4 regions of the Streptomyces sp. NPDC003035 genome follow, and region 1 is predicted to be linked to each of the others. Evidence: riboswitches for the same ligand, from Rfam matches in the RefSeq annotation. Region 1 holds a riboswitch; each other region holds the start of a gene.

Region 1 (5,772 bases):
CCCGCGCCGCCGGACGCGGAGGTGCTGCTGGTCGCGGTCGGCGTGATGGCCGACGTCTGCCTGCGGGCGGCCGACCTGCTGGCCGGGCGGGGCATCACGTGCACCGTCGTCGACCCGCGCTGGGTCAAGCCCGTCGACGAGGCGCTCGCCCCGCTCGCCGAGGGGCACCGCCTCGTCGCGGTCGTCGAGGACAACAGCCGTACGGGCGGTGTCGGCGCGGCCGTCGGCCAGGCCCTGCGGGACGCGGGGGTCGACGTGCCCCTGCGGACGTACGGGATCCCCGAGCAGTTCCTCGCGCACGCCAAGCGCGGAGAGGTGCTCGCCGATCTGGGCCTCACCCCGGTGGAGATCGCCGGAGACATCAGCGCGGCACTGACCCGGAAGAAGGGGCGATGACCAAGGAGTTCGACCTCGCGGCGCTGCTCGCCGAACGCGGCGCCGAGCGCTACGAGCTGCACAGCCGGTACCTCAACCACCAGCTCCCGCGGATGCTCCACACGATCGGCTTCGACAAGGTCTACGAGCGGGCCGAGGGCGCACACTTCTGGGACGCCGACGGCGCCGACCACCTCGACATGCTCGCGGGGTTCGGGGTCATGGGCCTCGGCCGGCACCACCCGGTCGTCCGCAAGGCCCTCCACGACGTCCTGGACGCCTCCCTCGCCGACCTCACCCGCTTCGACTGCCAGCCCCTGCCCGGGCTGCTCGCCGAGAAGCTCCTCTCCCACAGTCCCCACCTGGACCGCGTCTTCTTCGGCAACAGCGGTACGGAGGCGGTGGAGACGGCGCTGAAGTTCGCCCGGTACGCCACCGGGAAGCCGAGGGTCCTCTACTGCTCCCACGCCTTCCACGGCCTGACCACCGGGTCCCTGTCGGTGAACGGTGAGAAGGGTTTCAAGGACGGCTTCGCCCCGCTGCTGCCCGACACCGCGATCGAGCTCGGCGACCTCGACGCCCTGGACCGGGAACTGAGCAAGGGGGACGTGGCCGCGTTCGTCGTCGAGCCCATCCAGGGCAAGGGCGTGCACGAGGCCCCGCCCGGCTTCCTGCGCGCGGCCCAGGAGCTGCTGCACGCGCGCGGGGCGCTGCTGATCGCCGACGAGGTGCAGACGGGGCTCGGCAGGACCGGGGACTTCTACGCGTACCAGCACGAGGACGGCGTCGAGCCCGACCTGGTCTGCGTCGCCAAGGCGCTCTCGGGCGGCTACGTACCGGTCGGCGCGACGCTCGGCAAGGACTGGATCTTCAAGAAGGTCTACTCGTCCATGGACCGGGTCCTCGTTCACTCGGCCAGCTTCGGCTCGAACGCGCAGGCCATGGCCGCCGGGCTCGCCGTGCTCTCGGTCATGGAGAGCGAGGGGACGGTCGCGCACGTGCGCCGGGTGGGCGGGCTGCTGTCCGCACGCCTGAAGGAGCTCGTCCCGCGCTATGAGCTGCTGAAGGAGATCCGCGGGCGCGGACTGATGATCGGGATCGAGTTCGGCCGGCCGTCCTCGCTCGGTCTGCGGAGCCGGTGGACGATGCTGCAGGCCGCCCGTAAGGGGCTCTTCGCGCAGATGGTCGTCGTGCCGCTGCTGCAGCGGCACCGGATCCTCACGCAGGTGTCGGGAGACCGTCTGGAGGTGATCAAGCTGATTCCGCCGCTGATCATCGACGAGGCGGATGTGGACCGCTTCGTGACCGCGTTCACGGCCGTGATGGACGACGCCCATGCGGGTGGCGGCCTGATGTGGGACTTCGGGAAGACGCTGGTCAAGCAGGCGGTCGCACAGCGCTAGATCGCTGGAGCGGGCGGCGGAGAGCTTTTGCCTCTGAGGCAAGAAACTTGCCCCGGAGGAAAGATCCTGGCGGAATGGAGGGCATGGAGACCCTTCCCGCTCCCGATGCGCCGGGCGACGTGCCGGACGGGCCCACCGTGCCCGATGTGGCGCCCCAGCTGCGCGCCCTGCGGCGGCGCCGTGGACTGACCCTGGAGGCGGCCGCCCTGCGGGCCGGCCTCTCCCCGGCCCACCTCTCCCGGCTCGAGACGGGCCGTCGGCAGCCTTCGCTTCCCATGCTGCTCGCTCTGGCCCGTATCTACGGTACGACGGTCTCCGAGCTCCTCGGCGAGGCTCCGCCCGAGCGTGACCCGATCGTCCGGGCGGGCCGGTCCGAGCCCGTGGAGGCCGACGGCTGGATCTACCGCCAGGCCGGAGGCCCCGGCCGCGCCCTGCAGGCGCTCCGGGTCCACGTGCCGTACGCCACCCGGTCCGACATCGTGCGCGTCCATCCCGGAGAGGAGTGGCTCCACGTCCTCGAAGGGCGGGTGCGCCTCGCGCTCGGCGACGCCGTGCACGTACTCGACCCGGGGGACAGCGCTCACTTCGACTCGCTCACCCCGCACCGCATCGGAGCCGCCGGTCGCGGCGGGGCCGAGCTGCTCTTCGTCCACACGCTGATGCAGAGCCCCGCCGCCGAGCTGTGCCTCGGCGACGGAGCCCCGCATCCGCGCTGAGCCCTCCGGAAGGGGCCGATATGTCCGAGAAGTCCGCACCGACCACCGGTGAGGAACGCGGCGAGGGCAGGTTCCCGAAGGGGCTCGTGCTCCGGCTCTTCGCGTATCTGGTGGCGGGGCATCTCTTCGCCGCCTTCCTCTACCTGCTGTTCGTGCTCGGCGGGCAGAACCGGTAGCGGACGGGGCGGCGGCGCCCGGGGCGGCTCACGCCTCGGCGACGAGCCGCTCGCGCAGCCGCTCCCGGGTCTCCGGGCTGAGCTTCAGGCCGTCCGAGAGGTAGCTCTCGACCGTGCCCCAGGTCTGCTCCATCGTCTCGAGCGCCGCCCGCAGGTACTCCACGCGCGCGTCGAACAGCGGGCTGAGCAGCTCCATCACCTCGGGCGACATCGCGTCCACGGCGGTGGAGCTGCGGCGCACCTTGTAGCGGCGGTGCGGGTCGTTCGACTTCACGTAGTCGGCCTCGATGGCCTCGCGCTCGACGCCCACCGCGAGCAGCGAGATGGCTATGGACAGACCCGCCCGGTCCTTGCCGGCCGCGCAGTGCATCAGCGCGGGGACGCTGTCCTCGGCCATCGCGTGCAGGATGCGGCTGTGCTCCGCCGTCCGCTCGACAATCATCTTCCGGTACGAATCGGACATTCGGTCCGCCGCCTTGCCGTCGCCCAGGGCGGCGCGCAGCTGCTCCAGCTCGCCGGTGCTGACCAGCTTCCAGAACTCCTTGCCGTCGGCCGGGTCGTTGAGCGGTATGTTCACATTTCGTACACCGGGGAGCTCGATGTCCAGGCCCTCGACCTTCCGGTCCGCCAGGTTGCGGAAGTCGAAGATCGTGTGCAGCCCGAGGGTGGAGAGGAAGGCCGCGTCCTCCTCGGTGGCGTGCGCGAGGTGGCCGCTGCGGAAGAGGCGCCCGAAGCGCACCGATCGGCCGTCCACGGTCGGCAGGCCGCCCACGTCCCGGAAGTTGCGTACCCCGGCCAGCTCGGGTTCGGTCGACGGGACCTGCGGCAGCTGCTGCGTCACGAGTGCTCCTGAAGGTTGGCGGATCGGAATCGGTTCCTGAGGCAATCATCCCGGGTGGGGTCGGCTCCGCACACCCCCGGGTAGAGGAATGGGTGTTCTGTCCGAATTGACTCCTTCGATATAACGCGCCCTGATTGCAGGGGAGATGGGATCCGGCGCGTGAGCAGCGTCATAAAGGTCACGGACCGTGCCTGATCATTCCGGCCAATCCCCTTACCGGAAAAGGAAATCAGGGTTCCGGTATCCACGGAGGGTGACCGGAATTCGGCGTGAATGGCAAGGCGGTGAATGCGAAAGAAAAACGGTGGCTTGTTCGGGTCGGCCCCGCTCGTCTACGGTCACCGTCAATCCGGTCGGACCGCCGAATCCTGCCACCGTCCGGAATCCGCACCCACCCACGTATGGCAGGAGCGGGGGACCCAGGTAAGTACGCCGCACCGGTCGATCCGGACGGCTCGGGGTGAAGCCGCGTGAGAACGCGGCCGAACATCTCCAGTTCGAACCCGACAGCTCACCTCGCAGGCGACGGAGAGGAATTCGCCATGCCCGCGAAGGGTAAGCATCGCCGTCCCAAGGTCAACCCGATCACGCGCGGATTCGTCGCCGCCGGCACCGGTGGCGCCGTCGTCGCCCTGCCGCTCCTCGGTGCGACCGGAGCCCACGCCGCCGACAAGGGCGCCCCGGTCGTGACGCCCGAGCAGGCCGTCGCCGCCGTCGCCGCGGCTCCGGCCGCCGCCCCGGCCGCTCCCGCCGCCAAGCCGAAGACGTACTCCGTCGTCCCCGGCGACTACCTGTCCAAGATCGCGGCCGAGCACCACCTGGCCGGCGGCTGGAAGAAGCTCTACCAGGACAACCGCCAGGTCGTCGGCGAGAACCCCTCGCTGATCCTCCCCGGCATGAAGCTCACCCTCGGCGCCAAGTCGACGGCCAAGGCGCCCGCGCCCAAGGCCGCCGCCCCGAAGGCAGCCCCGAAGGCAGCCCCCAAGGCCGCCCCGAAGGCCGCGCCCAAGGCGGAGAAGTCCTCCTCCGCTTCGGCCGAGTCCCGCAGCTCGCGCTCCACCGAGCGCAGCACGGTGGAGTCCACCCAGGCCGCCCCGGCCGCCCCCGCGCAGGCCGCGTCCTCCGGCTGGGTCGCCCCGGTCTCCGGCGGCGTCTCCACGCCGTACCGCGCCTCCGGCTCCATGTGGTCCTCCGGCTACCACACCGGTGTCGACTTCATCGCCTCCTCCGGCACCTCCGTGAAGGCCGTCGGCGCGGGCACCGTCCACTCCGCAGGCTGGAGCGGCTCGTACGGCAACGAGGTCGTCATCCAGCACGCGGACGGCACGTACTCCCAGTACGCGCACCTCTCCTCCCTCTCCGTCTCGGCCGGCCAGAGCGTCGGCGGCGGCGACCAGATCGGCCTGTCCGGTTCGACCGGCAACTCCAGCGGTCCGCACCTGCACTTCGAGATGCGCACCGGGCCGAGCTACGGCTCGGACATCGACCCGCTGGCCTACCTGCGTCAGCACGGCGTCGGCATCTGATCCACGCAACGCCAGAGAGGCCCGGCACTCGTGTGCCGGGCCTCGGCGTATTCCGGCTTGGGGCAATCTTGACCGGTGGCGTATCTCACCTGTCGTCAACCCCTCCTTACGGTCGCGTAGGTCACACGCGTAAGGGAAAGATGTGCTCCCGTGGCAGACGATTCGAGATCAAGAGACATGGGCGTGTTCGGGTCGTACGCGGCGATCGGTGACAGCTTCACCGAGGGCGTCGGCGATCCTGGGCCCGACGGGAAGTACGTCGGCTGGGCGGACCGCTTCGCGGTGCTGCTCGCCGACCAGCTGCCGGAGCACGACGCATTCCGTTACGCCAACCTGGCCGTACGCGGCCGCCTCCTCGATCAGATCGTGGAGGAGCAGGTCCCCAGGGCGAAGGCGCTCGCCCCGGACCTGGTGAGTTTCTGCGCGGGGGGCAACGACATCATCCGTCCCGGCAGCGACCCCGACGACGTCGCCGAGCGCTTCGAGCGCGCCGTCGCCGAGCTGACCTCGGCCGTCGGCACGGTCATGGTGACGACCGGCTTCGACACCCGGGACGTACCCGTGCTGCGCCATCTGCGCGGCAAGATCGCGACCTACACGGCCCATGTCCGGGCCATCGCGGACCGCTACGGCTGCCCGGTCCTGGACCTGTGGTCGCTCAAGTCCGTCCAGGACAGGCGTGCTTGGGACAGCGACCGGCTGCACCTCTCGCCCGAGGGGCACACCCGGGTCGCG
Region 2 (5,772 bases), on a different contig from region 1:
CTCCAAGCTGCTGGAGGAGCGGATCGTCTTCCTCGGTACGCCGATCGACGAGACCTCGGCCAACGACGTCATCGCCCAGCTGCTGCACCTCGAGTACGCCGACCCGGACCGGGACATCTCGCTCTACATCAACTCCCCCGGCGGTTCCCTCAGCGCCATGTCCGCGATCTACGACACGATGCAGGTCGTCACCTGCGACGTGGAGACCACCTGCCTCGGCCAGGCGGCCTCCACCGCGGCCGTGCTCCTCGCGGCCGGAGCGCCCGGGAAGCGGCTCGCACTGCCCGGCGCGCGGGTCGTGCTCCAGCAGCCCACGACGGACGAGCCGTTGCGGGGGCAGCTCAGCGATCTCGACATCCAGGCAAGGGAATTGCTCCGTCTGCGCGCGATGGTGGCCGGGATGCTGGCGACCCACACCGGCCGGAGCCGTGAGCGGATCGACGCCGACATCGACCGCGTCACCGTTCTCGACGCCTCGGCCGCGACCGCGTACGGTCTGGTGGATCACGTCGTCCAGAACCGCGCGGCGTCCGGCGGCGCCGGGGCGAGGTGAGCGGGAGATGGTTCCCGAGCCGCCGCCACTGCCCGCCCTGACGCGCGCCGAGGGCGAGTTCGTCGACGCCTACCTCGATGTCGTCGATCTGCTGGGACGCATCAATCCATCCAGGGCATCGCATACCTATGGGGCGCTGCGCGCGGCACAGGCCCTGGTGGGGCGGGCGACCGCGCTGCGCGAGGCGCTGACGGTGATGCACGGACGCGGCGAGAGCGAGGTGCACGCGGAGACATTGGCCCGTGCGCTGCGGACGTTGGACGGGGAGCGCCGCGCGGAGCGGGTCACCGTGCCGGGAACATCCGCGAGTTGACACATCCGCGTGTCGTGTCGAGGTCCACTCGGGGCATCGTGGCGGCAGAAACCCTCCCCCGTTCGGCGTAGTCGACGAATCGACTTATGTGCGGGGTGAGTTGCGCAGCAGGTGTACACATCTGGTGGAATCGGGCGTTCCGTCGCTGGTGCGAGCCTCGTCGGCCAAACCCCGCGGAGTCAATAAACATATCTGTCCACCCAAATGGATCAGTCGTGAGCAGCCTCACATAGTGTCGTTTCAGCTCGGATTTCGCCCTGAAAGTGGGTCAAGATCCCTCACGACGACAAGCCCCCGCCACCGCGGCGGGGCGGTCCGGGCGGACGCCGAGTCCTGCCGCCGTCCCGGATGTCTGGTCGACAGGAGTGGATCGGCAGGAGTGGAGGACCCGAGCAGTACGGGACGGCCGCCCAGTGGGGCCGTTCCTCGGGGTGAAGCCGCAGCCGCGGCCGGGCGACTTCGCCAGCCCGAACCCGACAGGTCATCCTTCACAGGCGGCTGACGAAGGGTTGCGCATGACTGCGCAGATTCATGTCCCGTCCCTGCTGTCCCGGGCCGGAGCCGTCTCGGCTCTCACCCTCGCCGCCGTCGGCGGCACGATGCTGGCCCCAGGTGTCACCTCGGAGGCCCAGGCCGCGACCTCGTACGCCGGCAAGGCGCTGAACATCGCGGCCTCGAAGAAGGGATCGCCCTACAAGTACGGAGCGTCCGGGCCGAACCGGTTCGACTGCTCGGGGCTCACGCTCTACTCGTACAAGAAGGCGGGCAAGTCGCTGCCCCGTACCGCGCAGCAGCAGTACAACAAGACCCGACACATCTCCGCCTCCAGCAGGCAGCGGGGGGACCTGGTCTTCTTCCACTCGGGTGGAAGGGTCTACCACGTGGGCATCTACGCCGGGAGCAACAAGATCTGGCACTCGCCGAAGCAGGGTTCCTGGGTGAAGCTCGACAGGATCTGGTCGTCCAAGGTCTATTACGGCCGGGTCCGATGACCGCCGGGGGGTGTGGTGGCGCCGCCGCACCCCCTCCACAGCCGGCTCAGTTCCCCGCGAGGGGAGCCGACAGAAGGGTCAGGCCCAGGGCGGCGAGCGCGCCGCCCGTCACCCCCTGCACGGTCCTCGCCGTGCGCGGTCGGCGCAGCCAGTGGCCGAGCCGGTCCACCAGAACGGCCACCAGGGGGAACCAGAGCAGGGCCAGCAGCACCACGATCGACGCGAGGAGCAGCGTGCGCGGCACGACCGCGACGCCCTCCGGCACGAACTGCGGCAGCAGGCTCAGGAACAGCACCGGCGCCTTCGGGTTCAGCACGTTCGCCAGGAACCCCTGGCGCAGCGCGCGGGACACCTTCGCCTCCCCCGCGCGGTCGGCCGGCGGCTCGCCCGTCGCCCGCAGCGCGCCCCGCAGCGCCTGGACGCCGAGGTACAGCACATAGGCGCCACCGGCGATCTGCAGGACCCGGTAGAGCGAGGGCACGGCGAGCAGTACGGCCGCGAGCCCCGCCACCGCGAGGGCGGTGTGCACCAGAAGGCCGCCCGCCACGCCGACGGCCGAGGCCACCCCGGCCCGCCGGGAGGCGAGAGCACTGCGTACGACGACGGCGAAGTCCGCGCCCGGCATGGCCACCATGCCCGCCGCGACCCCGATGAAGGCGATCAGCTGTCCGTCCATGCCCCTCAGCGTGCCTGCCGGGAGCCTTTAGTGTGTACTGGCAATCTTGTGGGTCTGCCCAAAGGAATCCTTTATGCAGGATCTGGTGCGGCTCGCGGCGCTGGTGGCCGTCGCCGAGGACGGCTCGATCACCCGGGCCGCCGCCCGGCTCGGCTACACCGCGCCCGCGCTCTCCCAGCAGCTCGCCAAGCTGGAGCGGGAGGCGGGGGCCGCGCTGCTCGTCCGGCATCACCGGGGCGCCCGGCTGACGCCCGCCGGTGAACTGCTCGTCACCCGGGCGCGCCGGGTCCTCGACGAGATGGAGCGGGCGCGTCACGAGCTGGCGCAGCTCAGCGGGCTCTCCGGCGGGCGACTGCGGGTGGGCACCTTCACCACGGTGGGCATCCATCTGCTGCCACCGGTCCTCAGCGCGTTCCGCCGGGCCCACCCGGACGTGGAGCTGACGGTCGCCGAGTACGAGCCGCCTGGCGGGGTGGTCGCGGTGGCGGAGGGCCAGGCCGATCTGGCGCTCACCCACGCCTACGAACCCGCGGAGTCCGCCCCGCTGCCGCCGGGTGTCGTACTGGAGCCCCTGCTCGTCGAGGAGTTGGTCCTGGTCACGGCCCCGGGCCATGTGCTGGCGGAGGGCTCGGGCCGGCTGCCGATCGCGGAGCTCGCCGGTCAGCCGTTGATCAGCAGCGCACCGGACCATCCGCCGAGGCGGGGTGTGGAGGGCGCCCTCGCCCGGGCCGGCGCGACCCCGTCGGTCGTCTGCCGGACGCCGGGCTACGCGCTGGTGTGCGCGCTCGTCAGCGCGGGGCTCGGAGTGGCGGTGGTGCCGGAGATGGTCGCCGCGATGGCGTCGTCGCCGCTCGGCGTACGGACGTTGGAGCCGACGTCGTTCCGCCGGACGATCTCGGTGGCGCACCGCGGAGAGCAATCGGGCCCGGCGGCGCGGTCACTGCGGGCACTGCTGCGCGCCGGCTTCGCCCGGGGCGCGCACGTGCAGTAAGCCGGAGCGCGTACGTGCCGGTGCCGTACGTGTGCCGGTGCCGTACCGGCTACGAGCCACGCGGCAGATCGGCGTACGGCGTAACATCACGGCCACCCCGGGCGGACCCCGGGCCCGTCACGCTGCCCAGCCACCCCAGAGCCACGCTGTGCAGGCCGCCCGCCCTGACGGTGGGTGCTGACGCCCTCCCGCCTACGCTGCTGCCATCGGCCAACTGAGCGGCTGATCAAGGGTTTCAGGGGGGGGACAAGTGCAGATGGACAACGCGACTGAGGTGTTCCCACCACTGCAGGCGGACGATCCGTCCGTGGTGGCGGGTTATCGCCTCGCCGCTCGGCTCGGGGCGGGCGGCATGGGCCGGGTCTACCTGTCGCACACACCGGGCGGCCGACCGGTGGCGATCAAGGTCGTACGGCCGGAGCTGGCCGACGACGCGACCTTCCGGCAGCGGTTCCGCCGGGAGATCAAAGCAGCCCGACGAGTCCGGGGCGCGTACACCGCCGAACTGATCGACGCCGACGCGGACGGCGTACCGCCCTGGCTGGCGACGCTCTACGTGCCCGGGCCGTCCCTGGCCGAGGCGGTCGCCCGGCGTGGACCTCTGCCGGTGCCGGCAGTGCTGTGGCTGATGGCGGGCGTCGCCGAGGCGCTCCAGGCCATCCACGGTGCGGGAATCGTGCACCGGGACCTGAAGCCGTCGAACGTGCTGCTGGCCGCCGACGGGCCGCGGGTGATCGACTTCGGCATCTCCCTCGCCTCTGACGTCACCTCGCACACAGCAACGGGCACCGCCATCGGCACGCCCTCGTACATGGCTCCCGAGCAGGCGTCGGCGGGCGAACTCACGGCGGCGACAGACGTCTTCGCGCTCGGTCAGACGGCAGCCTTCGCGGCACTGGGCGAGCCGCTGTACGGCGACGGCCCCTCGGTCAGCGTGCTGTACCGCATCGTGCACTCCGAACCCGACCTGTCCCGGCTTCCCACCCAGCTCCGCCCGCTGATCGCCCGATGCCTGGCCGCCGATCCGGAGGAGCGGGCCACGCCGGCGGAGGTCGTCGAGTGGTGCCGGCAACGACTCGGCCGGGACGCCGAGGCAGGGGCGGGTCCGGCCGTCTGGCGGGAGGTCATGGGGCCGGCGCGTACGGTTCCGGCTCCGGTCCCCGATCCCACCCCGGTGCACACGCTGCCGCTGGTCCCACGGCCGAAGCCGGCGGGGCCGGCCGAGCGGCGGGCCCGCAGGTGGCACACCGCGCTCATCACTGCCGCCGCCGTCGCGGCGGGAGCCCTCCTCCTGACAGGTCTGACATGGACGATCATGGACGCTGCGGACCGGCTCCGCGACCGTCAGGTGTCCGCGTCCAAGACGCCTGGTCCGACGGCGTCGCATTCGGCGTCGGTCTCGGGCTCGGAGGACGGCGGCCGGACACCAGGGGCGTCGCGCCCCTCTTCGAACGCGCCCAAGGCGCCCCGGGCCGTCCCGTACGCCTTCCAGTGGCTGGACGAGAAGAACTCCTTGGACATGAGGGAGCCCGTCGCGCGCAAGGACCGCAAGGGGGACATCCGCTTCGTCTGCGAAGAGTCCTGCGCGCTGGAGAGCGACACCAGCCTGATCACCCTGTACTACGGAGAGCCGGGGGCCTCCCTCGACGAGTGCCGCAGCGCCCTCACCGCCGCCGAGAGCCGCAGCCTCCCGCTGGTCATGGCGGCAGCCGGCAGCGAGATCTGCATCAAGCACCCCTCCGGAGACATCGCGCTGTTCGTCGTCCAGACGAAGTCGACCGCCCTGCCGAAGAGCGGGTCCAGCTTTATGACCGTGGACATGACGGTCTGGCGAGCCTCCTAGGGTCCGATGCGAGCCGCAGGGTCAGCCGCATGCAGTCCGCCGGCCCTGCCTCGCCGCTTGCGGTGGGCGCCCCAGCCGGCACACCCCCTAGAGTGCGGCCGAGGCCACTCCCCGGTTCGGGGAGGCGGTCCAGGGGAGGTTGATCCAGACCGTCTTGCCGCCGTCGTCGGTCGGGGTGACCGAGAGGCGGCCGCCCGCCTCCGCCGCCAGGAAGCGGATGATGACCATCCCCCGCCCGTTGTCCTGCTGCACCGCCGCCGGAAGCCGCTTGGGCCAGCGAGGATGACTGTCGGTGACCCCGATGTGCAGCTGCTCCTCGCGCTCCAGCCGGACCTCGACGGTGAAGGTGGGGGACTGTCCGAACGTGTGCTGGACGGCGTTGGTGGCCAGCTCCGAGACGATCA
Region 3 (5,772 bases), 710 kb from region 1:
GCCGACCGTGAAGGGCAGCTCGGTGACGACGATGCCCTTGCGGCGGGCCGTGACGGTCTCCACCGTCGCCGTGGCGCGGATCTTGAACGTGCCGCGGCCGCTCTCGTACGCGTCCTTGATGCCGGACAGGCCGACGATCCGGCCGCCCGTCGGCAGGTCGGGGCCGGGCACGAAGCGCATCAGCGCCTCGAGGTCCGCGTTCGGGTGCCGGATCAGGTGCCGGGCGGCCGCGATCACCTCGCCCAGGTTGTGCGGCGGCATGTTCGTGGCCATGCCGACGGCGATGCCGGACGCGCCGTTGACCAGCAGGTTCGGGTACGCCGCGGGGAGCGCGACGGGCTCCTGCTCCTGGCCGTCGTAGTTCGGCGAGAAGTCGACGGTGTCCTCGTCGATCGACTCCGTCATCATCAGCGCGGCGGCGGCCATCTTGGACTCGGTGTACCGCATGGCGGCCGGCGGGTCGTCGTTGCCCAGCGAGCCGAAGTTGCCGTGGCCGTCCACGAGGGGGAGCCGCATGGAGAAGGGCTGCGCCATACGCACCATCGCGTCGTAGATCGACGCGTCGCCGTGCGGGTGCAGCTTGCCCATGACCTCGCCGACGACACGCGCGCACTTCACGTAGCCGCGGTCGGGGCGCAGGCCCATCTCGTTCATCTGGTAGACGATGCGGCGCTGCACCGGCTTCATGCCGTCGCGGGCGTCCGGCAGCGCGCGGGAGTAGATCACCGAGTACGCGTACTCGAGGAAGGAGCCCTGCATCTCGTCGACGACGTCGATGTCGAGGATTCGCTCCTCGAACGCGTCGTCCGGCGGCGGTGTCTTCGTGCTGCGGCGGGCCATCGCGGCTGCGGCTCCTTCACCAACAAGGTTGATCTGACGCGGACCATTGTGGACCGTCCCACCGACAACGCCGACCGCGACCCGGTCCCCAGCCGTCCGGGGAGCCGTGTGGGAGCCGTGCGGGAGCCCCGCGACTGCCGTGCACGAGCCCTGTGTCAGCCGTCGGTGAGCCCCGCGTCAGCCGTACGCGACGTCCGCGCGACCCGGAAGAGGGACGTGGGGAACCAGCGGGAACTTCGCCAGGTGTCAGTGCGCTTGCATAGGGTGGCAGGACTTTTCCATATCGCGATCGAAGGGACGTACATGCCCATGGGTCACACGGCCACGGCAGAGGCCGGCTCCGGCGGCCTGACAGCGACCGAGCACCGGCTGGCCAACGGCCTGCGGGTGGTGCTCTCCGAGGACCACCTGACCCCGGTCGCCGCGGTCTGCCTCTGGTACGACGTCGGCTCGCGCCACGAGGTCGAGGGCCGCACCGGCCTTGCCCACCTCTTCGAGCACCTCATGTTCCAGGGCTCGAAGCAGGTCCACGGCAACGGCCACTTCGAGCTGGTGCAGGGCGCGGGTGGCTCGCTCAACGGCACGACGAGCTTCGAGCGCACCAACTACTTCGAGACCATGCCCACCCACCAGCTGGAGCTCGCGCTCTGGCTGGAGGCGGACCGCATGGGCTCGCTGCTCGCGGCCCTGGACGACGAGTCCATGGAGAACCAGCGGGACGTCGTGAAGAACGAGCGCCGTCAGCGGTACGACAACGTGCCGTACGGCACCGCCTTCGAGAAGCTGACCGCCCTCGCGTACCCCGAGGGCCACCCGTACCACCACACGCCGATCGGCTCCATGGCCGACCTGGACGCGGCCACCCTCGAGGACGCGCGGTCCTTCTTCCGGACGTACTACGCGCCGAACAACGCGGTGCTGTCGGTCGTCGGCGACATCGATCCCCAGCAGACGCTGGCCTGGATCGAGAAGTACTTCGGCTCCATCCCGTCCCACGACGGCAAGCTGCCGCCGCGCGACGGCACGCTGCCCGACACCATCGGGGAGCAGCTGCGCGAGGTCGTCGAGGAGGAGGTCCCGGCCCGCGCGCTGATGGCCGCCTACCGGCTCCCGCACGACGGCACGCGCGAGTGCGACGCCGCCGACCTGGCCCTGACCGTCCTCGGCGGCGGCGAGTCCTCGCGGCTGCACAACCGCCTGGTCCGCCGCGACCGCACGGCGGTGGCCGCCGGCTTCGGGCTGCTGCGCCTGGCCGGCGCGCCCTCGCTCGGCTGGCTGGACGTCAAGACGTCCGGCGGGGTCGAGGTGCCCCGGATCGAGGCCGCCGTCGACGAGGAGCTGGCCCGGTTCGCCGCCGAAGGGCCGACGCCCGAGGAGATGGAGCGCGCCCAGGCCCAGTTGGAGCGCGAGTGGCTGGACCGGCTCGGCACGGTCGCGGGCCGCGCCGACGAACTGTGCCGCTTCGCGGTCCTGTTCGGTGACCCGCAGCTCGCCCTCACCGCCGTGCACCGGGTCCTGGACGTCACCGCCGAGGAGGTGCAGGCGGTCGCCAAGGCCCGGCTGCGCCCGGACAACCGCGCGGTGCTCGTCTACGAGCCGATCGGTACCGAACAGAGCGACAGCGACGAGGAAGAGGGAGCGGACCAGTGACCGACGCTGCCGCGTCTTTGACGAGCATGACGTTCCACCCGCAGCCGGACCCGGGCACCGCGAAGCCCTGGGCCTTCCCGGCCCCGGACCGCGGAGCGCTGGACAACGGCCTGACGGTGCTGCACTGCCACCGTCCCGGCCAGCAGGTGGTGGCCGTCGAGGTCTTCCTCGACGCCCCGCTGGACGCCGAGCCCGAGGGCCTGGACGGCGTGGCCACGATCATGGCCCGTGCCCTCTCCGAGGGTACGGACAAGCACTCCGCCGAGGAGTTCGCGGCCGAGCTGGAGCGCTGCGGCGCCACGCTCGACGCGCACGCCGACCACCCGGGCGTACGGGTCTCCCTGGAGGTCCCCGTCTCCCGGCTGCCCAAGGCGCTCGGCCTGCTCTCCGAGGCGCTGATCGCGCCGGCCTTCCTCGACACCGAGGTCGAGCGCCTGGTGCGCAACCGGCTCGACGAGATCCCGCACGAGACGGCCAACCCCGCCCGCCGGGCGGCCAAGCAGCTCTCCAAGGAGCTGTTCCCGGCCGCCTCGCGCATGTCCCGGCCGCGCCAGGGCACCGAGGAGACGGTGGCGGCGATCGACGCCGCCGCCGTGCGCGCCTTCTACGAGGCGTATGTGCGGCCCTCCACGGCCACCGCCGTGGTCGTCGGCGACCTGACCGACGTGGACCTGGACAAGGTCCTCGCCGAGACGCTGGGCGCGTGGACGGGGAACGCCGCCGAGCCGCGTCCCGTTCCGCCGATCACGGCCGACGACACCGGCCGCGTGGTGATCGTGGACCGGCCGGGCGCCGTCCAGACCCAGCTGCTCATCGGGCGCGTGGGCGCCGACCGGCACGACCGCGTCTGGCCGGCCCAGGTCCTCGGCACGTACTGCCTCGGCGGCACCCTCACCTCCCGTCTGGACCGCGTCCTGCGGGAGGAGAAGGGCTACACGTACGGCGTGCGGGCCTTCGGCCAGGTGCTGCGCTCCGACGGCCGGGGCAACGGCGCCTCGATGCTCGCCATCAGCGGGTCGGTCGACACCCCCAACACCGGCCCGGCACTTGACGACCTGTGGAAGGTGCTGCGCACCCTCGCCGCGGAGGGTCTGACGGACGCCGAGCGCGATGTGGCCGTGCAGAACCTGGTGGGCGTGGCGCCGCTGAAGTACGAGACGGCCGCCTCCGTCGCCGGAACGCTCGCCGACCAGGTCGAGCAGCACCTTCCGGACGATTTCCAGGCGCAGTTGTACGCCCGCCTGGCCGAGACCGGCACGGTGGAGGCGACGGCGGCCGTCGTCAACGCCTTCCCGGTGGACCGTCTGGTCACCGTGCTCGTCGGTGACGCGGCGCAGATCGAGGAGCCGGTGCGCGCCCTCGGCATCGGCGAAGTGACCGTCGTCACCGGCTGATCGAGGCGACCGAGCACCCTAGGAGGACCCCGACGTCACGGTACGTCGGGGTCCTTCCCTATGTCCGTATTGCGGAAGACGGTGGCTGTATGCCCTGTGGCATGTCTTACAAACAGCCGTGTCTGTTTGCTGATTGAAAGACGGTCCGCTTAGCGTCGGTCCGGCTGTTCGCCAGTTGCATCCGCCGCGCCCGCGGCATCGGACAGTCATCGCCGAGTCCCCGTCAGGCGCGAGCCTGGGGAGCCGGGGACCCATGAAGTCCCTGGGGTGAATCGGACGCCTTCGCATCCGTGCGGAGGAGCCCGTAGGAGACCTTCCTGCTCCGAACCCGTCAGCTAACCCGGTAGGCGAGAAGGAAGGAAAGGATCAGCCACTACATGGCGTTCACCCGTGCCACCGGGAAGCATCGTGGTCCGAGCCGTCTGGCGCGCCGCAGCGCGGGCATCGCCGGCATCGCGACACTCGCCACCACCGGCGTCATCGGCACCCTCGCCTCCCCGGCGCTCGCCGTCGACGCGGACGCCCCCTCTCCCGAGGACACCGGCCTGACCCAGATCGTCGCCGTCGACGACCTCGCCGACACGATCGACGCCCAGGCCGCCGCCCAGGAGCGCGAGGCCGTCGAGGCCCGGGAGCGCGCCGAGGCCGCCGCCCGCGCCAAGGCCGAGGCGAAGCGCAAGGCCGAGGCCCGCGCCAAGGAGATCCGCGAGGCCAAGGAGCGCGCCGCCCGTGAGGCCGAGCGCAAGCGCCTGAACTCCTTCCAGCTCCCCATAGCCGGCTCGTACGTGACCACCGGCTACCAGGCCGGTGGGTCGCTCTGGTCCTCCGGCAGCCACTCCGGCGTCGACTTCCGTGCCGCCTCCGGCAGCCGGGTCGTCTCCGTCGGATCCGGCACCGTCGTGGAGGCCGGCTGGGGTGGCGCGTACGGCAACAACATCGTCATCCGGATGAACGACGGCACGTACACCCAGTACGGTCACCTGTCGGCCATCAGCGTCTCGGTCGGCCAGTCGGTCACCCCGGGCCAGCAGATAGGCCTCTCCGGCTCGACCGGCAACTCGACCGGCCCGCACCTCCACTTCGAGGCGCGCACCAGCGCCGAGTACGGCTCCGACATCAACCCGGTCGCGTATCTGCGCGCCCGCGGCGTGAACGTCTGACCGCAGACTCACAGCACGTCAGAAAAGCCCCGGCTCGTACTGAGCCGGGGCTTTTTGCTGGCCAAAAGATATCCATGCTTCCCGGAGACCCATCGGAAATAGTGCTCTGCTGCAATAGAGTCGCGGCGAACCGGTTTCGCGCGGATCAAAGCGGAGGTCGAACATGCGCATTCCCGCGCACTCGGTATGCACGGCGATCCGGGACGACATCGTCTCCGGTGTCTTCGCGTGCGGCAGCCGGCTGACCGAGGAACAGCTGGCCCGCCGCTACGGAGTCTCCCGCGTTCCGGTCCGCGAGGCCCTGCGCACCCTGGAGTCCGAGGGCTTCGTGATCACCCGCCGCCACGCGGGCGCCCATGTCGCCGAGCCCACCGAGCAGGAGGCGGCGGACCTGCTGGACGTACGGGCGCTGCTCGAGCCGCTCGGTGCCGCCCGCGCCGCCCAGCGCCGTACCGAGGCGCACCTCAAGGTGCTGCGCGGCCTGGTCAGGCTGGGTCAGGAGAGGGCCAGGCGCGGGCAGGGCGAGGATCTGCGCTCGCTCGGCGGCTGGTTCCACGAGACGCTGGCGCAGGCCTCCGGCAGCCCGGCGCTCACGGCGCTGCTCACCCAGCTCCGGCACAAGATCGCCTGGATGTACGCGGTCGAGCCGGCGGCCCAGCCCGTCGAGGCGTGGGCCGAGCACGGGGCGATCGTGGACGCGGTGGCGCGCGGCGACGCGGAACGGGCCC
Region 4 (5,772 bases), on a different contig from region 1:
TCAAGGGCCACGACGTCGTGGTCCTGGGGCTTCCGCGCGGCGGCGTGCCGGTCGCCGAACACGTCGCCGACGCCCTCGGGGCGCCCCTGGACGTCTGTCTCGTACGCAAACTGGGGGTGCCCTTCCAGCCGGAACTCGCCATGGGCGCCATCGGGGAGGGCGGCGTGCGGGTCGTCAACGCGCGCGTGCTGGCCGAGACCGGCGTCTCCGACCGTGACCTCGCCGCCGTCGAGGAGCGGGAGGGGGAGCTGCTGCGGCAGCGGGCCCAGCGCTATCGCGGGACGCTGAGCCCGGCCCGCCTCGACGGCCGCACGGCCGTGGTGGTCGACGACGGCCTGGCGACGGGCGCCACGGCGCTGGCCGCCTGCCGGGTCGTGCGCGCACGGGGAGCCGCGCGGATCGTCCTCGCCGTGCCGGTCGCGCCGCAGGGCTGGCCGGAGCGGATCGGCGGGGAGGCCGACGAGACGGTCAGCGTGTACGAGCCGGAGGTCTTCTACGCGATCGGCCAGTTCTACCAGGACTTCTCGCAGACCCCGGACGAGGAGGTCATCGCCTGCCTGGAGCGCAACCGTACCGCGCGCGGATCGAGCCCCGGCCGTCCCTGACGCCCTCGCGTCATGGCCGCGCGGCCCGAGGCCGGACGGCGAAGCCCCGGCCCCGAGAGGGGGCCGGGGCTTCGCCCGAGTGACGCGCCGGCGATCAGTAGGGTCCGTTGACGTTGTCGATGGAGCCGTAGCGGTCCGCGGCGTAGTTGCAGGCCGCGGTGATGTTGGCGATGGGGTCGAAGAGGTCCATCGAGGTGCCGGGCACGTGGTACGCCAGGAAGGTCGGCTCGATGACCTGCAGGAGCCCCTTGGACGGGGTGCCCTTGGCGGCGTTCGAGTCCCAGAGGTTGATGGCCTGCGGGTTGCCCGAGGACTCGCGCATGATGTTGCGGTGGATGCCCTCGTACGTACCGGGGATGCCGTACTGCGCCATGACGTCCAGCGATTCGCGGATCCAGCCGTCGAGGTCGTTGGTGTAGCTCTTGGCGGCCGCGGGTGCGGCCTTCGCCGGGGCCGGCTTCGCGGGAGCCGCCTTGGCCGGGGTGGCGCTCCGCTGCTGCGAGCGGTCGGCCCGGTCGGCGTCCTTACTGGCCGGGGACGCGGGCTTCTTGGGAGCCGCGGCGGATTTCCCGCGGAGCGTCAGTTCCAGGCCCGGATGGATAAGTGACGGGTTGTCACCCACAATGCTGCGATTCGCTCGGTACAGGGCCTTCCAGCCGCCCTGCACACTCTGCTCCTGCGCGATCAACGAAAGGGAGTCGCCGCGAACGACCTTATAGGTCTTGGCGGGGGCGTTCTTCGCGGCGGGAATCGATTCCGCGATCTTCGCCGGAGCGCTGAAGACGGTCTTTCCGGCGGGGGCGGTCTCGGGTGCCGTGCCGGGCGTCGCGTGCGCGGTGGCCGTGCCGACCAGGGGCAGGGCCAGCGCGGCACCACCCGTGCTCGCGAGGGCGATTCCGCGGGTCAAGGGACGTCTCTTGGGGCGCCGGTGCTTACCGTGTGCGGGCATGATGCATTCCTCTCCGGCGCCTGCGGGGTGAGCTGTCGGGTTCGGGCTGGAGATGCCCGGCCGCACGTGTGCGACTTCACCCCGAGCCGCTCCGGAGAATCCGGACCGGCGAATAGTGGGTCCCCCGCTCCTGCCTTCGGGTGAATGATCGGCATTTTCGGACGGTGGCAGGATTCGGCGATCCGTCCGGGTCGAGGTGACCGTAGGCGAGAAATGTCGACAGAAACAAGACGTCGCGTTCGTGGGGAATTCCGGGAGAGGTTCTTCGCCACCCCCACCGCGCCGAACTTCCTTGAAAGGAAAGGGAACGGCCGGGGTCGAGAGATCACCTCGACCCCGGCGTGATTCATGTCACCGCAGCGCCATATCGGTCATTACGGTAAATTCAGCCGAGTTGAGAAAAGGGATACAAGGGGCGCTAAAAACCCCTTGTATCCGTTTTGGCCGGAACTGTGGTCGTACGTCAGCCGGAGACGCTCGCGGCACCCGTCTCGCCGTGACGCGCCGCGAGCACCCGCGCCAGCGGGGTCGGTGCCAGCGTGCGGTCCAGGTTCGTGCGCATCGTGGTCGCCGCGTCCAGGACGTAGTTCTGGCGGACCTTCCACGGGCCCCGGTCGCCCTGGCGCGGGAAGGCGTCGATCGAGCGCCGGACGTATCCCGCCGCCAGGTCGAGCAGAGGGCGCTCGCGCAGCGGACCCTCCGGCTTCGGCACCACCGCCGCGTACCGCCTGCCGCCCATGTGGTTGAGCACCTTGCACACGAGGCGCGAGGTGAGGTCGGCGCGCAGCGTCCAGGAGGCGTTCGTGTAGCCGACGCAGAAGGCGAAGTTGGGAACGGAGGTGAGCATCGTCCCCCGCCACACGAACTGCTCCGACAGCTTCACCGGCCGGCCGTCCACCGTCGGCTCGATTCCGCCGAAGGCCAGCAGTTCCAGGCCGGTGGCCGTCACCACGACGTCCGCCTCCAGCACACGGCCCGACGCCAGCCGGATCCCCTCGGGGACGAAACGGTCGACGCGGTCGGTGACGATCTCTGCCTCCCCCTTCTTGAGCGCGTGGAAGAGGTCGGCGTCGGGGACGGCACAGAGCCGCTGGTCCCAGGGGTCGTAGCGGGGCGTCAGATGCTCGCGGATCAGCCCCTTGTCCCGCAGGACACGCTGGTTCAGCCCGCTCAGGACGCGCCGTGCCGTCTTCGGCGCGCGGCGGCAGAACTGGTACACCCCGATGGTGAACAGGATGTTCTTCGTCCGGACCACCCGGTGCGCCGCGTTCGCCGGCAGGACCGCCCGCACGGCATCGGCCACCACGTCCCTCGACGGCAGCGAGCTGATCCAGGTGGGGCTGCGCTGCAGCATCGTGACGTGCGCGGCCCGCCCGGCCATGGCGGGCACCAGGGTGACCGCGGTCGCGCCGCTGCCGATGACGACGACGCGCTTGCCGGTGTGGTCGAGGGCCTCGGGCCAGAACTGGGGGTGGACGACCTCTCCCTCGTACGAACCGATCCCCGGGAACTCCGGGGAATGCCCTCGCTCGTAGTTGTAGTAACCCGCGCACGTATAGAGGAAGTCGCAGGTCAGCGTCTGCCGCGTGACCGCGCCGTGCGCGTCGGTACGCTCCAGCGTGAGGGTCCATCGGGCCGTCACGGACGACCAGTCGGCGGCCAGCACGCGCGTGCCGTAGTGGATGTGCCGGTCGATACCGAACTCGGCCGCCGTCTCCTTGATGTAGCCGAGGATGGACGCGCCGTCGGCGAGCACCTTGGAGTCCCGCCAGGGCTTGAACGGATATCCGAGCGTGAACATGTCCGAATCGGAGCGCACCCCGGGATAGCGGAACAGGTCCCATGTTCCGCCCATGGCCTGCCGGGCCTCGAAGATCGCGTACGAACGGTCGGGGCACTCGGTCTGGAGCCGGTACCCGGCACCGACGCCGGAGAGGCCGGCGCCGACGACCACGACATCGATGTGCTCGGGCAGGGGAGGCGTGGCAGGCGCTGTCGGAGCGGAGGGCGCGGACGGTGTTCCGGAGCTCGTCGTCATGGTTCCTAGTGTCGGAAGCAACACGGAGCAAGAATTGACTCCGTACGACAGATTCTTGACCCTGGGCGACATGCCAGTGATCAGATCGGCCGGGCTCCGGGGCTTCCGCGCGACCGTCGCCGAGCTCGGCGGGGACGCCGAGGACTTCGTACGAAGGGTGAATCTGCCCCTCGCGGCCCTCGACTCCGACGACCTGCTGGTCGAGGACGAGGCCATGGCCACGGTCCTGGAGCTCGCCGCCGCCGACCTCGCCTGCCCCGACCTCGGTCTGCGGATGGCGTCCCGTCAGGACCTCGGAATGCTCGGCGCCCTGGCCCTCGCCATCCAGAACTCGCCCACCCTCGGCGACGCCCTCGCCTGCACCGTCCGCTATCTCTTCGTCCACACCGAATCCATGCGGCTCGGTCTCGAACCGGATCCGTACGGAACACCGGGGATCGTCGCGCTCGGCCTCGGCGCCGCGCCCGGACGGGAGTTCCCGCCGCAGGCGATGGACCTGAGCCTCGGCTTCATCCACCGCTCGATCACGTTCCTGACCGGCCCCTACGGGCTGCGCACGGTCGAGCTCCCGCACGTCCCGGCCGCGCCCCTGTCCGCGTACGAGGAGTTCTACGGCGTACCCGTGCGCACGGGCCGGCCCGCCGCCCTGCTGCGCGTGCCCCACACCCTCGAAAGCCGCCCGCTCACCGGCGGCGACACCCATCTGCGCGATCTGGCCGTCGCGTTCCTCGCCGAGCACACCCCCGGCGGGAGCCCCGACCTCCCCACCCGCGTGCGCGCGGCCGTCCGCCAGTCGCTGGGCACCTCGACGCCCACCGTCACGACCGTCGCCGACCTGCTGAGCCTTCACCCCCGCACGCTCCAGCGCAGGCTCGCGGAGCGGCACACCACGTTCGCCGCCCTCCTCGACGAGGAACGCCGCCGCGCCGCCCGGCGCTACCTCACCGCCACCGACCTCCCCTTCGGACAGATCGCGGGCCTCCTCGCCCTCTCCGAGCAGTCCGCCCTCAACCGCTGCTGCCGCAGATGGTGGGGCACGACCCCGAAGGAAGCCCGACGGCACGGCCTCCCCGCGGAGGCCGGCCTCACCGGGAGGGGCCGCGCGGAGCGGGCGGCGCCGCTGCCCGCCCCGTACGGGAGTCGTCCCGCGCCCACAGGGACCGTACGTGGCTGAGATGGCGCACCATGCAGGCCTCGGCGCCCATCGCGTCGCCGGCCAGCATGAGGTCGAGGAGCTCCAGATGCTCCTCGGCGGAGGGCAGCAGCTCGCCCCGCTCGTCCAGCGCCGTCAGGCCGTAGAGCCGGGAGCGCTTGCGCAGGTCGCCGACGGCCGGCAGTTCAGGGGCGCGTTCGGCGATCTCGTACGCCCGGCGGACATCGCCGCTGAACTCCTTCACCGCCACGATGTGGCCGTCCGCGTGCAGCGCGGCGAGCAGGGGGGGTGAGGTCCACCTTGGTGTTGTGCGGGTTGTTGTACGCGACGACCGGCGGGCCGACGGAGGCCACCTCCGCGTAGTGGGCGCGGACGGCGGTGGCATCGCATGTGTAGGCGTTGGGCGGGAGGAGCAGGACCGCACCACAGCCCGCCTCGGCGGCCTGTTCGGTCCAGCGGCGACCCCAGGGAGGAGGCGACGGCGAGCAGCAGGGGACCGCTGCCCGCGACCACGCCTCGTCCGCCGGGCAGCACGAGCCCGGCCTTGAGCATGGCCTGCGCGCCTCCCGCGCCGATCACCCCCGGCAGGGTCCAGCCGGGAAAGGGCAGTTGACGCTCGGCCCCCGGAGCACCACCCGGCTCGCGCGAGAGGGACTACAGAAGCTGACGGTGCATAAGGCTTCTCAGTGCAATTTCACATTGCTATGTTACAGGGCATGTCCAGGGCAAGATCGCCTCAACTGCCCTGCTCTCGAAGGAAGTCCACCCCCCATCACAGGAGACCTCGTGTCCCAGCACAGAACCGTGCGCACGACCCTTCTCGCCGCAGTCCTCGCGACCGGCCTCACCGCCCCGCTCGCATACTCGGCCCAGGCCGCGGCCCCCGTGCGGACCCCGGCCGGCTTCGCGCCGGGGAGCACGGCCCAGGCCGCCCCGACCGTCCCCGCGGCCCCGGCGCGCCACGCCCCGAACCCGCACGACGAGGTCGACCGCCTCGCCCAGGCGCCCGCCGCGAAGACCGGACCCG

The links. A riboswitch is a leader RNA that binds a small molecule or an ion and turns the genes downstream of it on or off. The one in region 1 is predicted to bind cyclic di-AMP.
Positions count from the first base shown of each region.
Region 2: another riboswitch for cyclic di-AMP. It lies ahead of ACFYV5_RS12345 (C40 family peptidase); the one in region 1 lies ahead of ACFYV5_RS03715 (peptidoglycan DD-metalloendopeptidase family protein).
Region 3: another riboswitch for cyclic di-AMP. It lies ahead of ACFYV5_RS00485 (M23 family metallopeptidase); the one in region 1 lies ahead of ACFYV5_RS03715 (peptidoglycan DD-metalloendopeptidase family protein).
Region 4: another riboswitch for cyclic di-AMP. It lies ahead of ACFYV5_RS30575 (transglycosylase SLT domain-containing protein); the one in region 1 lies ahead of ACFYV5_RS03715 (peptidoglycan DD-metalloendopeptidase family protein).

Region 1 is NZ_JBIAPJ010000001.1:822,595-828,366, forward strand. Features, by position in the region: gene dxs (1-deoxy-D-xylulose-5-phosphate synthase) at 1-396, shown strand, start outside; gene ACFYV5_RS03695 (aspartate aminotransferase family protein) at 393-1,778, shown strand; gene ACFYV5_RS03700 (XRE family transcriptional regulator) at 1,862-2,494, shown strand; gene ACFYV5_RS03705 (DUF6126 family protein) at 2,515-2,670, shown strand; gene ACFYV5_RS03710 (tyrosine-protein phosphatase) at 2,699-3,511, opposite strand; cyclic di-AMP (ydaO/yuaA leader) riboswitch at 3,861-4,049, shown strand; gene ACFYV5_RS03715 (peptidoglycan DD-metalloendopeptidase family protein) at 4,054-5,037, shown strand; gene ACFYV5_RS03720 (SGNH/GDSL hydrolase family protein) at 5,188-5,772, shown strand, end outside.
Region 2 is NZ_JBIAPJ010000003.1:606,337-612,108, forward strand. Features, by position in the region: gene ACFYV5_RS12335 (ATP-dependent Clp protease proteolytic subunit) at 1-553, shown strand, start outside; gene ACFYV5_RS12340 (hypothetical protein) at 561-866, shown strand; cyclic di-AMP (ydaO/yuaA leader) riboswitch at 1,181-1,378, shown strand; gene ACFYV5_RS12345 (C40 family peptidase) at 1,382-1,858, shown strand; gene ACFYV5_RS12350 (LysE family translocator) at 1,905-2,534, opposite strand; gene ACFYV5_RS12355 (LysR family transcriptional regulator) at 2,608-3,525, shown strand; gene ACFYV5_RS12360 (serine/threonine-protein kinase) at 3,782-5,368, shown strand; gene ACFYV5_RS12365 (ATP-binding protein) at 5,456-5,772, opposite strand, start outside.
Region 3 is NZ_JBIAPJ010000001.1:113,019-118,790, forward strand. Features, by position in the region: gene ACFYV5_RS00470 (DNA topoisomerase (ATP-hydrolyzing) subunit A) at 1-840, opposite strand, end outside; gene ACFYV5_RS00475 (pitrilysin family protein) at 1,144-2,490, shown strand; gene ACFYV5_RS00480 (M16 family metallopeptidase) at 2,517-3,884, shown strand; cyclic di-AMP (ydaO/yuaA leader) riboswitch at 4,085-4,249, shown strand; gene ACFYV5_RS00485 (M23 family metallopeptidase) at 4,262-5,044, shown strand; gene ACFYV5_RS00490 (GntR family transcriptional regulator) at 5,208-5,772, shown strand, end outside.
Region 4 is NZ_JBIAPJ010000011.1:76,409-82,180, forward strand. Features, by position in the region: partial or broken gene ACFYV5_RS30570 (phosphoribosyltransferase) at 1-590, shown strand, start outside; gene ACFYV5_RS30575 (transglycosylase SLT domain-containing protein) at 700-1,554, opposite strand; cyclic di-AMP (ydaO/yuaA leader) riboswitch at 1,559-1,718, opposite strand; gene ACFYV5_RS30580 (flavin-containing monooxygenase) at 2,018-3,592, opposite strand; gene ACFYV5_RS30585 (AraC family transcriptional regulator ligand-binding domain-containing protein) at 3,663-4,766, shown strand; partial or broken gene ACFYV5_RS30590 (FCD domain-containing protein) at 4,678-4,920, opposite strand; partial or broken gene ACFYV5_RS30595 (dihydrodipicolinate synthase family protein) at 4,927-5,206, opposite strand; partial or broken gene ACFYV5_RS30600 (FAD/NAD(P)-binding oxidoreductase) at 5,207-5,375, opposite strand; gene ACFYV5_RS30605 (collagenase) at 5,532-5,772, shown strand, end outside.